Regions from separate parts of the Mesorhizobium sp. B2-3-10 genome, predicted to be linked through region 3. Evidence: riboswitches for the same ligand, from Rfam matches in the RefSeq annotation. Region 3 holds a riboswitch; each other region holds the start of a gene.
What was found. Region 3 has a riboswitch for cobalamin ahead of bluB (5,6-dimethylbenzimidazole synthase). Riboswitches for the same ligand answer to the same signal wherever they lie in the genome.
Positions count from the first base shown of each region.

Region 1: linked by a shared signal. The riboswitch ahead of FJ943_RS19905 (DUF1636 family protein) and the one ahead of bluB (5,6-dimethylbenzimidazole synthase) in region 3 are both predicted to bind cobalamin.
Region 2: linked by a shared signal. The riboswitch ahead of FJ943_RS19705 (CbtB domain-containing protein) and the one ahead of bluB (5,6-dimethylbenzimidazole synthase) in region 3 are both predicted to bind cobalamin.

Region 1 covers NZ_VFVT01000006.1:372,503-375,770, forward strand. The annotation lists gene FJ943_RS19900 (winged helix-turn-helix domain-containing protein) at 252-1,451, shown strand; cobalamin riboswitch at 1,481-1,688, shown strand; gene FJ943_RS19905 (DUF1636 family protein) at 1,726-2,160, shown strand; gene cobW (cobalamin biosynthesis protein CobW) at 2,157-3,194, shown strand; gene cobN (cobaltochelatase subunit CobN) at 3,214-3,268, shown strand, end outside.
Region 2 covers NZ_VFVT01000006.1:331,354-334,621, forward strand. The annotation lists gene cobO (cob(I)yrinic acid a,c-diamide adenosyltransferase) at 1-229, opposite strand, end outside; gene cobU (bifunctional adenosylcobinamide kinase/adenosylcobinamide-phosphate guanylyltransferase) at 231-746, opposite strand; gene FJ943_RS19700 (CbtA family protein) at 739-1,539, opposite strand; gene FJ943_RS19705 (CbtB domain-containing protein) at 1,555-1,734, opposite strand; cobalamin riboswitch at 1,770-1,969, opposite strand; gene FJ943_RS19710 (aromatic ring-hydroxylating dioxygenase subunit alpha) at 2,113-3,268, shown strand, end outside.
Region 3 covers NZ_VFVT01000007.1:367,834-371,101, reverse strand. The annotation lists gene FJ943_RS22050 (DUF2277 domain-containing protein) at 1-169, opposite strand, end outside; gene FJ943_RS22045 (exodeoxyribonuclease VII small subunit) at 262-513, opposite strand; gene FJ943_RS22040 (histone deacetylase family protein) at 517-1,443, opposite strand; cobalamin riboswitch at 1,622-1,805, shown strand; partial or broken gene bluB (5,6-dimethylbenzimidazole synthase) at 1,808-2,482, shown strand; gene FJ943_RS22030 (hypothetical protein) at 2,599-3,268, opposite strand, start outside.

The sequences.
Region 1 (3,268 bases), on a different contig from region 3:
GTTTTAAGGGGCCTATGCTGCAACGCGGCGAGGGTTAGCGCAGCACTTCCAGCGAAGCAAGTCAAACCTTGTTCAAAACACCGAGCTGGACGGCATTCCGGGAGAAACTGGTCCCATCCGCTCCTGTTTGATTTCCTTCGCTTTTAACTCCACTTTTGTCTCCTGACAGGGTTGCCGCCAAAACCCTGCTAGCATGGACGGGAATCACGCCGGGCAATGACGCCAGACAGGTCCATCAGAGACGCATACGCATGAAGGAAAAGATCTCGCTTGCCGCCGCGCGGCGCATCGCGCTCGCCGCCCAGGGATTTCTCGATCCCCGCCCCGCCGGCACGCCGGACCGCCGCCATTTCGCCCGCGTTCTGTCCCGCACCGGCCTGTTGCAGATCGATTCCGTCAGTGCGGTGGTGCGCGCTCATTACATGCCGCTCTATTCGCGTCTCGGCCCCTATCCCCTCGCTTTGCTCGACAACGCCGCCGTGACGCGCAAGCGCACCGTCTTCGAATATTGGGCGCATGAAGCCTCGTTCCTGCCGGTCGAGACCTACCCACTGATGCGCTGGCGCATGCAGCGCGCCGAGCAAGGCGATGAAATGTATCTGGGGCTGGCCAAGTGGGGCCGCGAGCACGCCGCCTATATAGAAGAGATCTACCGCGAGGTCGTCGCGCGCGGGCCGATCGCCGCTTCGGCGCTCGAAGGCCAGAAAGGCTCCGGTGGCTGGTGGGGTTGGAGCCATGCCAAGCACGCCTTCGAATGGCTGTTCTGGGCCGGGCGCATCACCACCGCGCACCGGCGCGGCTTCGAGCGCTTTTACGACCTGCCGGAGCGCGTGCTGCCGCAGGCGATCCTCGATCTGCCGGTACCGACGCCTGAGGACGCGCACCGCGAATTGCTGCGCATTTCCGCCCGTGCCCATGGCGTGGCGACATCAGGCGACCTGCGCGATTATTTTCGGCTCTCGCCGGCCGACATGAAAGGCCGGCTGGAGGAACTGGTCGAACTCGGCGACTTGCTGCCGGTCCGTGTCGAGGGCTGGGACAAGCCGGCTTACCTTCACAAGGACGCCCGTATCCCGCGCAAGATCGAGGCCCGCGCTCTGCTGGCGCCGTTCGATCCGGTCGTCTTCGAGCGTTCGCGCTCGGAGCGGCTGTTCGACTTCCATTACCGCATCGAAATCTACACGCCGGCCGACAAGCGCCAATACGGCTACTATGTCCTGCCTTTCCTGCTCGGCGACAGGATCGTGGCGCGCGTCGACCTCAAGGCTGACCGGCCGGCCAGTGTCCTGCGTGTCCATGCGGCCTATGCGCAGGCCAATGCACCGGCGGAGACTGCGGCTCAACTCTTCGAGGAATTGAAGCAGATGCAGGGCTGGCTTGGCCTCGAGCGGATGGAAATAACGCCTGCCGGCGATCTCGGCCCGGCGCTGTCCGACATCGCGGTGTCGTAAGCTCGCGTTGACACCACTGCCCGCAAGAGCCTAAATCCCATCCAGACGGTCTCCTCTCGGCAAAGGGAGGAGCCAAGAGGGAATGCGGTGCGGGATTGAAGATCCCAAATCCGCGGCTGTCCCCGCAACTGTGAGCGAAGAGCCAAGGCCGAAAGCCACTGGGATTGTCCCGGGAAGGCGGCTACCCAAGGCGATGACCCGCGAGCCAGGAGACCTGCCGTCTGGAATGCAAGAATCCGATCGCCTGGCGGGTTTTCCGGGCAAGGAGCCTGATGTGGATCGCGACAGCAGTTTTTCGGCTGAAACAACCGACATTTCGTCCGGCGGGGATCATCCCCTGGCCGGCATCACGGTCATTGTCTGCGCTTCCTGTCGCGACGAGACCGGCTCCGACGCCCATCCCCGGGCCGGCGAACTTTTGGCCGAAGATACGCGCCAAGCCGCCTCGGGCGAGAAGATTCGCATCCGCACGGTCGAATGCCTCGGCAATTGCAAGCGCCGCCTGAGCGCCGCGGTCCTGCGCGACGGCTGCTGGAGCTATGTGTTCGGCGATCTGACCACGACCAGCGGCGCCGATCTCGTCACCGGCGCGAAACTCTTCGCCACCTCGAACGACGGCCTCATTCCCTGGCGAGGCAGACCCGATAGCCTCAAGCGCGGCCTCGTTGCCCGCATCCCTCCCCTCGACATGCTGAAAGATCGATCATGACAACATCTCTGTCCCGCGTTCCCTGCACCGTCGTCACCGGCTTCCTCGGCGCCGGCAAGACGACGCTGGTCCGCCATCTCCTGGAAAACGCCGGCGGCAAGCGGATTGCCATCATCGTCAACGAGTTCGGCGACATCGGCATCGACGGCGAGATCCTCAAGGGATGCGGCATCGACACCTGCCCAGAGGAAAACATCGTCGAACTGGCCAATGGCTGTATCTGCTGCACCGTGGCCGACGATTTTGTGCCGGCGCTCGACAAGATCCTGTCGCTGACGCCGAAGGTCGACCATATCCTGATCGAAACCTCGGGCCTCGCTCTGCCCAAACCGCTGGTCCAGGCTTTCCAGTGGCCGACGGTGAAGAGCCGCGTGACCGTCGATGGCGTCATCGCCGTGGTCGACGGTCCCGCACTGGCGGAAGGCCGCGTCGCCAATGACATGGACGCCCTGCAGGCGCAGCGCGCGCAGGACGAGAGCCTCGACCATGACGATCCGGTCGAGGAAGTGTTCGAGGATCAGATCGCCTGCGCCGACCTGATCATCCTGTCGAAGAGCGACCTGATGGATGCCGCCGGTTCAGCCCGCGCCAACGCCATTATCAACGAACACTCCGCCCGCGCCGTGAAGATCGTGCCGACGTCTCATGGCAAGGTCGATCCCTCGGTGCTGCTCGGGCTCGGTCTCGCCGTCGAGGACGACATCGAGAACCGCAAGTCCCACCATGACGGCGCATTCGACCATGAGCATGACGACTTCGACACGTTCATCGTCGACATTCCCTCGATCGCCAATCCCGACGAGCTGGCAAAGCGCGTCGCCGCGGCCGCCGAACAGGAAAACGTGCTGCGCGTGAAAGGCTTTGTCGAGGTCGGCGGCAAGCCGATGCGGCTCCTGCTGCAGGCCGTCGGCCCGCGCGTCAATCATTACTACGACCGCGCCTGGACCGCCGGGGACGACCGCCGCTCGCGCCTCGTCGTCATTGGCCTCAAGGGGCTGAACCGCCCGGCGATCGAACGTATCCTCGCCGGCTGATTTTCAGGCCCGGGCCGCGATGCACATCCTCACCACGACCTCCGCCTCGCTCGACGACCTCGCCGAGCCTGTCG
Region 2 (3,268 bases), on a different contig from region 3:
TGTGCCACTTGCCCTTGATGAACTGGACGACGCCGACGCGCTTGCCGTAGCCGAGCACGCGCAGCGCGAGACCGAAGGCGGCCGTGGTCTTGCCCTTGCCGGGACCGGTGTTGACGATCAGCAACCCTTTCTCGATCGTCTTGCCCGCAACCTCGGCGTCCTGCACCGCCTTGCGCTTGGCCATCTTGGCGCGATGGCGTTCTTCATCCTTGTCGTCGATATCGGTCATTTCACTTCACCTTGAGCGGTAGCCCCGCCACCATGAGCAGCACCGTGTCGGCAATCGCGGCGACCCGCTGGTTGAGCCGGCCGGCATCGTCACGAAACCGACGCGCCAGCGCGTTGTCGGGCACGATGCCTTGCCCGACCTCGTTCGTTACCACGAACCACGGTCCGCGCGGCCGCGACAGCACGTCCGCCAGCCGCCGGCACGCGGCCTCGACGTCGTGATCGGCCACCATGTGATTGGTCAGCCACAGCGTCAGGCAGTCGACAAGCACCGGCTGCCCGTCTGGCAACGCCTCCAGCGCTTCGGCGAGGTCGAGTGGCGCATCGGTGGTCGACCAGCCCTCACCGCGCCGCGAGCGGTGCAGCGCGATGCGCTCGCGCATCTCGTCGTCATGGGGTTGCGCCGTGGCGATATAGGCCCATGGCGAGGGCAATGCCGTCACCAGGGTTTCGGCGTGCGCGCTCTTGCCGGAGCGCGCACCACCGATGATGAAGGTCAGCCTGCCGCGATCAGGCAAAGCTGTCGCGCAGACTGGTCGCCATGCCGGTGAAGCGCCTGCGCACCACGCCCACGATCGCGCCGAGCACCAGCCAGAACACCAGATTGGTCACCGTCACCGCCACCACGAACTGATGGTGCAGGCCTTCCGGGATCGGTGTTTCGAAACTGTCGGGCTGCGGCGCGCCGACGACATGCGGCGCGACGATCAGCAAGACGGCGAGGATGGTCAATGGCAGCGATCTGCGAAAGACGATCAGGCCTAGGCCGATCGCGGTCGCGGCCGCCGTCGCCGTCCACCAGATCTGGCGCGGCAGAAGATCGGCCGCCGGCATTGCCGGCAGTTCCGGCTGCAGTCCGAGACCCGGTGCCAGTGTGAACACGGCAAAGCCGGCCAAACCCCAGAACACACCCTGGCGCCAGTTGCCGACGCCGCCGAAGAACTCGGAAACCGCGACCAGGACCAGTGCGAAGCCGATGCCAGTGACGATATTGGCAACCACGCTAAAGGCGAAACGCTCGAAACCGTCGGCCGGCGCCCAGCCTTCGTCTTCCTCCGCCGGTGCCATGGCATCGGTGCCCGCAGGCGCGGCAGAGCTCATGGCATTGCCAGCGGGCGCCGTGCTCATGGCATCATTGGTCGCCGCTGGTGCGGCCGCGTGATCATGGTGGTGGCCGCCGCCGGCCTTTTCGTAGACTTCCGCCTTGAGGATCAGCGGCACGGTGGCATAGGCCTGCATGCAGGCGAGAACGACACCGGCCACGAGCCCCGCGATCGCCGCGACGAACACGACGTTGCGAAACAGATTCATGATGTCGGATCCTCGTTAGTGGCAGGGAAACGCCATCGAGTGGCGATAGTCGTGGGCAGCATTGTGGACCGCATCGATATGCGAGAAGCCGACAAAGCCGACGACGAAGATGCCGAGCAGCGCCGCGAGCGCGAGCTGCATGAAGCGCGACTGCGAGGAGACGGAGGCGCCGAGGGAGACGGAAGCGGTAGTCATGTCTTGTCCTTTCGCCCTCCACCCGAGGGCATCGAAGTCAGTTTCCTGTCGCCGGCAGGTCTCCTGGCTCGCGGATAAGCGCCCTTCCCCACCTTCCCGAAGAAAAATCTTCAGTGGCATATGGAGAGGACTACCGCACACAGTTGCGGGGGCAGCCACGGCATTGGGCAGGAATTCCTGCCCGCACCGCATTCCCTCTTGGCTCCAAAAAGGAACCGACGACATCGGGGACTATAGGGAAATTCGCCGCGCCCGGCAAACCAAATTCCGACAGCCGCCAGCGCAGGAGCGCCGTATCGGCGAAGCTGCCCTCATCCCGTCCCGATTGACAAACTTCATGGCCGGGTGTCGGCTGGCACCCCTCACGGGAAGCCAGCCATGCAGCCCAATGCCAGCGAGTGCGTGCCCTATAACGGCCTGACTCGAACCGAGCCGACGCTGCCCTCGTCGGCCTATTGGGACCAGGACAACTATCAGCGCGATCTCGACGCCATCTGGTACAGGAACTGGCTGCTCGTCTGCCGCGAGGCCGACCTTGCCCAGCCTTTGGCGTTCCGCACCTTCCGCGTCGGTACGCAGGAAATCCTCCTGCTGCGCGACGACACCGGCGAGTTGCATGCCTTCCACAACACCTGCCGGCATCGCGGCTCGCAGCTTTGCCAGGAAAGCCAGGGCCGGCTGAAGGCGCGGCTGATCACCTGCCCGTATCATGCCTGGTCCTATTCTCTGCGTGGCGATCTGGTGCGCGTGCCGTCGAAATCGCTGCCTGACGGCTTCGACAAGGCCGATCACCCGCTTTATCGCGTCGCGCACTCGGTGTGGCGGGGCTTCGTCTTCGTCAATCTTGCGGAAGATGCCGCCAGCTCGGCGCAATCCTCCTTCGACCCGGCCTCCGGCGACTTCGGCAACTGGCCGCTGGAAATGCTGGTATCAGGGCACGTGCTGCGCAAGGTGATGAACTGCAACTGGAAGATTTTTTGGGAAAACTTCAACGAGTGCCTGCACTGCCCGGGCGTCCACAAGGACCTGTCGCGGCTGGTGCCGATCTATGGCCGCGGCCTGATGAGCCGGCATGACGATCCCGAATGGCTCCGCCACGCCGACAATGACGCGCCAGAATTCTCCGGCGGCCTGCGCGCCGGGGCTGAGACATGGTCGCGTGATGGGCAGACGCACGGGCCGATCTTCCCGAGCTTGACGCCGGCGGAACGCAGCGCCGGTCAGACCTATGCCACCAGCCTGCCGTCGATGTTCATCGTCGGCCATGTCGACTATGTCAGGACCGTGCGGCTTACGCCGCTCGGTCCCGAACAGACCGAATTGACCGCGGAATGGCTGTTCGCGCCCGAGGCGCTCGCCGAGACCGACATCGACAACATCGTTGCCTTCGGCACACAGGTGCTGGAGGAGGACGCAGCAATCTGCGAGGTCAACCAGAAGGGCCTGCGCTCGATGCGTCATACAGCTGGCGTGCTGATGCCCGAGGAGTACGACCTGCACCGTTTCCACAACTGGGTGCGCGAACGGCACGCTG
Region 3 (3,268 bases):
GTGCGGATGCCGCGATGGCTTCGACCGCATGATCGAACACATGCTGGTTCTTGGCAGAAGGCCGCGTCGTGCCGCTCAGCTTGCGGACAAACTGCAGTGCCGCGTCGCGGACTTCGTCGTTGGTTGCCGGCGGATCAAAATTGAACAGGGTCTTGATGTTTCTGCACATCGCTTCCGTATCTCCTCTTGTCCGTTTCAATCGGGACGAACTGTATCCTCAATGATGATCGTGTCCAAAAACCGGTAAGGCTGCTCCGGACCTCAGTCCGCGTCGAGCGGCTCGGTTCCAACCGGCTTGCCGTCGCGCGACAGCCTGATCTTCTCGACCTTGTCCTCGGCGGCCTTCAGCAGCCGGTCGCAATGAACCTTCAGCGCCTCCCCGCGCTCGTAAATCCGGATCGACTGGTCGAGCGGCACGTCGCCACGCTCCAGATCATCGACGATCTTCTCCAGTGCGTCGAGTGCCTGTTCAAAGCTCATCGCCTTGACGTCTTCGTTGATCTCACCGGTCATCATTCATCCTTTCATCAGTCGCCCGACATGGGCGGCGACCGAAAATGCCAATCCCTGCAGATCGTAGCCGCCCTCGAGCAGGCTGACGAGCCGGTTGCCGCCGTGGATTGCGGCGCGCTGCATCAGCTGGCCGGTCGCCCAGTCGAAATCGTCCTCGGTCAGATTGATTTCCGCCAGCGGGTCGCGATGGTGCGCGTCGAAGCCGGCCGAAACGATAATCAGATCCGGCGCGAAATTGTCGAGTGCCGGCAGCACGCGCGACAGGAACGCATCGCGAAACACCTCGCTGCCCGTCCGAGGCGCCAGCGGCGCATTGACGATGTTGCCGGCGCCGGTCTCACTCTTCGCGCCCGTGCCGGGATAAAGCGGCATCTGGTGCGTCGAGCAATAGAGCACCGAGGGATCGTCCCAGAAAATATCCTGCGTGCCGTTGCCGTGGTGCACGTCCCAGTCGACGACCGCGACACGCTCGGCGCCGTGCTTCTTCTGCGCATGGCGCGCTGCGATTGCCGCCGTGTTGAAGAAGCAGAAGCCCATGGCCGTGGTCTTTTCGGCATGGTGGCCGGGCGGACGGGCGGCGACGAAAACGTTGTCGGCGCGGCCCGCAAAGACGTCGTCGACGGCAGCATTGGCGGCACCGATCGCCGTAATCACCGCTTGCCAGCTTTTCGGGCTGGCGGTGGTGTCGGCGTCGATGCGGGCAATGCCTTCGTCGGGGATGGCGGCGCGGACACGCGCGACGAAATCGGCGGGATGCGCGTAGAGGATGGTCGCCTCGTCGCCGTGCGGTGCCTCGACGCGGTCAAGCGTGGCAAAAGCTTCGTCGTCGAGCACGCGCTCGATGGCGCGCAGGCGGTCGGGCCGCTCGGGGTGACCGGGCGGCGTGATGTGTTCGAGAAAGATCGGGTGCGTGTAGAGACGGGTGGCCATGCCCCCTATCTAGTGCCCCGGCGTCGTGATGGCCATGCGTTGCGGCTTGATCGCTGGGGAAAATCGAACCTGCGTCCATTCATATCGCTGCGGGCATTGGCGGCGCCGGCCCTTCGGCGTAAGGTCGCAACCACTGCCTGGTGCCCGCCGGGCTGTTTGTTTTAGCGACATTCTGCGACGCCAAGTGATTCCACTTGGCTGCAAATGCCTTGGCGGGAGAATCGGGAACACGGTTGAACTCCGTGGCGTGCCCAACGCTGTGAGGGGGACCGCGCCGGTAAAATGCCACTGTCGATGACGGGAAGGCACCGGACGCGGGTTGATCCCGAGCCAGAAGACCGGCCTGGCAGGCATCGTCATCCGCATGGTCAGGCGGATGACATCGATTGCAATCGCAAGGGGACAAGCGATGCCGGAAGCTATGACCGCTCCAATGGGCGATGGATTTGACCAGATTGCGCGCGACGCTGTTTACCGCGCCATGTTTACGCGGCGCGACGTCCGCAGCCATTTTACATCGGAAGCGATCGACGACGAAGTGCTGGCGCGGCTGCTGCTTGCCGCCCATCACGCGCCATCGGTCGGCTTCATGCAACCCTGGAACTTCATCGTCATTCGCGATGCCGCGCGGCGGGCGGAAGTGCGCGACCTGTTCCTGGCCGCGCGAGAACGGGAACTGCCTGAAATCGAGGCAGAACGGCAGGCGCTCTACCGCAAGCTCAAGCTCGAAGGCATTTGCGAAAGCGCGCTCAACATCTGCATCACCTGCGACCGCGAGCGCTCGAAAGGCTCGCCGCTGGGGCGCTGGCACAATCCGGAGATGGATCTCTACAGCACGGTCTGCGCGGTGCAGAATTTTTGGCTGGCGGCACGCGCCGAGGGCGTCGGCGTCGGCTGGGTCAGCATCATCGAGGCGCAAGCGCTGAAAAGCTTGCTGGGTATTCCCGATCAAGTGACGCCGATCGCCTATCTCTGCGTCGGCCGCGTTTCCGAATTCGCACCGAAGCCGGATCTCGAAACACACGGCTGGGGCCGGCGGCTGCCGTTGCCCGAGCTTATCATGAGCGAGACTTTTCGCGGACAAGGCGAAGCGCCGCTCAAATCAGCAGTGGCGCGCCTCGGCACCGTCGCCGGTGCGCCGGCGAGGCCGGTTGATCAGCTCGTCGCGCCGGCAGTGCCCCACCGTGAGCCACCGAAAGAAGCCAGTGCCCTGTCCTTGAGTTCCCTGAACTTCGACGAGGCTTCGGCCAGCCTGGCGTCCCAGGCGGCATCGGGCACCTGACCCTCGATGGTCTTGAAATAGACCTGCATCAGGCAGGCAATGGCGAACGGCTCGATGAAGGCCGCCTTGAAAGCCCAGGCAAAGACGATTGCCAGCACGAAAGCCCAGCCGGCGAGCTGCCCGGGCATGACGTAAAGAATAGCGGCTGCCGGAGCCAGCATCAGCAGGAAAATCACGAACGACACGCCCCACATGATGACCCCTAGCCAGACGGCATTCTTGACCATGGTCTTGCCGTTCTGGGCGTAGAGCACAACGCCTTGGCGCGCGGTTTCGAACGGCGAGGACGAACTGTTGCGGATGTTGTAGCCGAGAATGATCTCGTCGACATAGGTCAGCGACAGGCGAATCACCGTGTTGAGGAACGAAACCAGGCCGCTCAGGCCAGGAATGGGCAGGAAGGCCGCGATGCCGCCGAGCAGGCCGGTGATGGCGCGTATGGCGCCCTTGACCAATTGGTCGACGACGAAAAGGATGTTGGCCTCGGCAAAACGCTCGGTCACGACCTCTTTCGCGTAGGCGATCTGGTTCTGGCCATTGGGA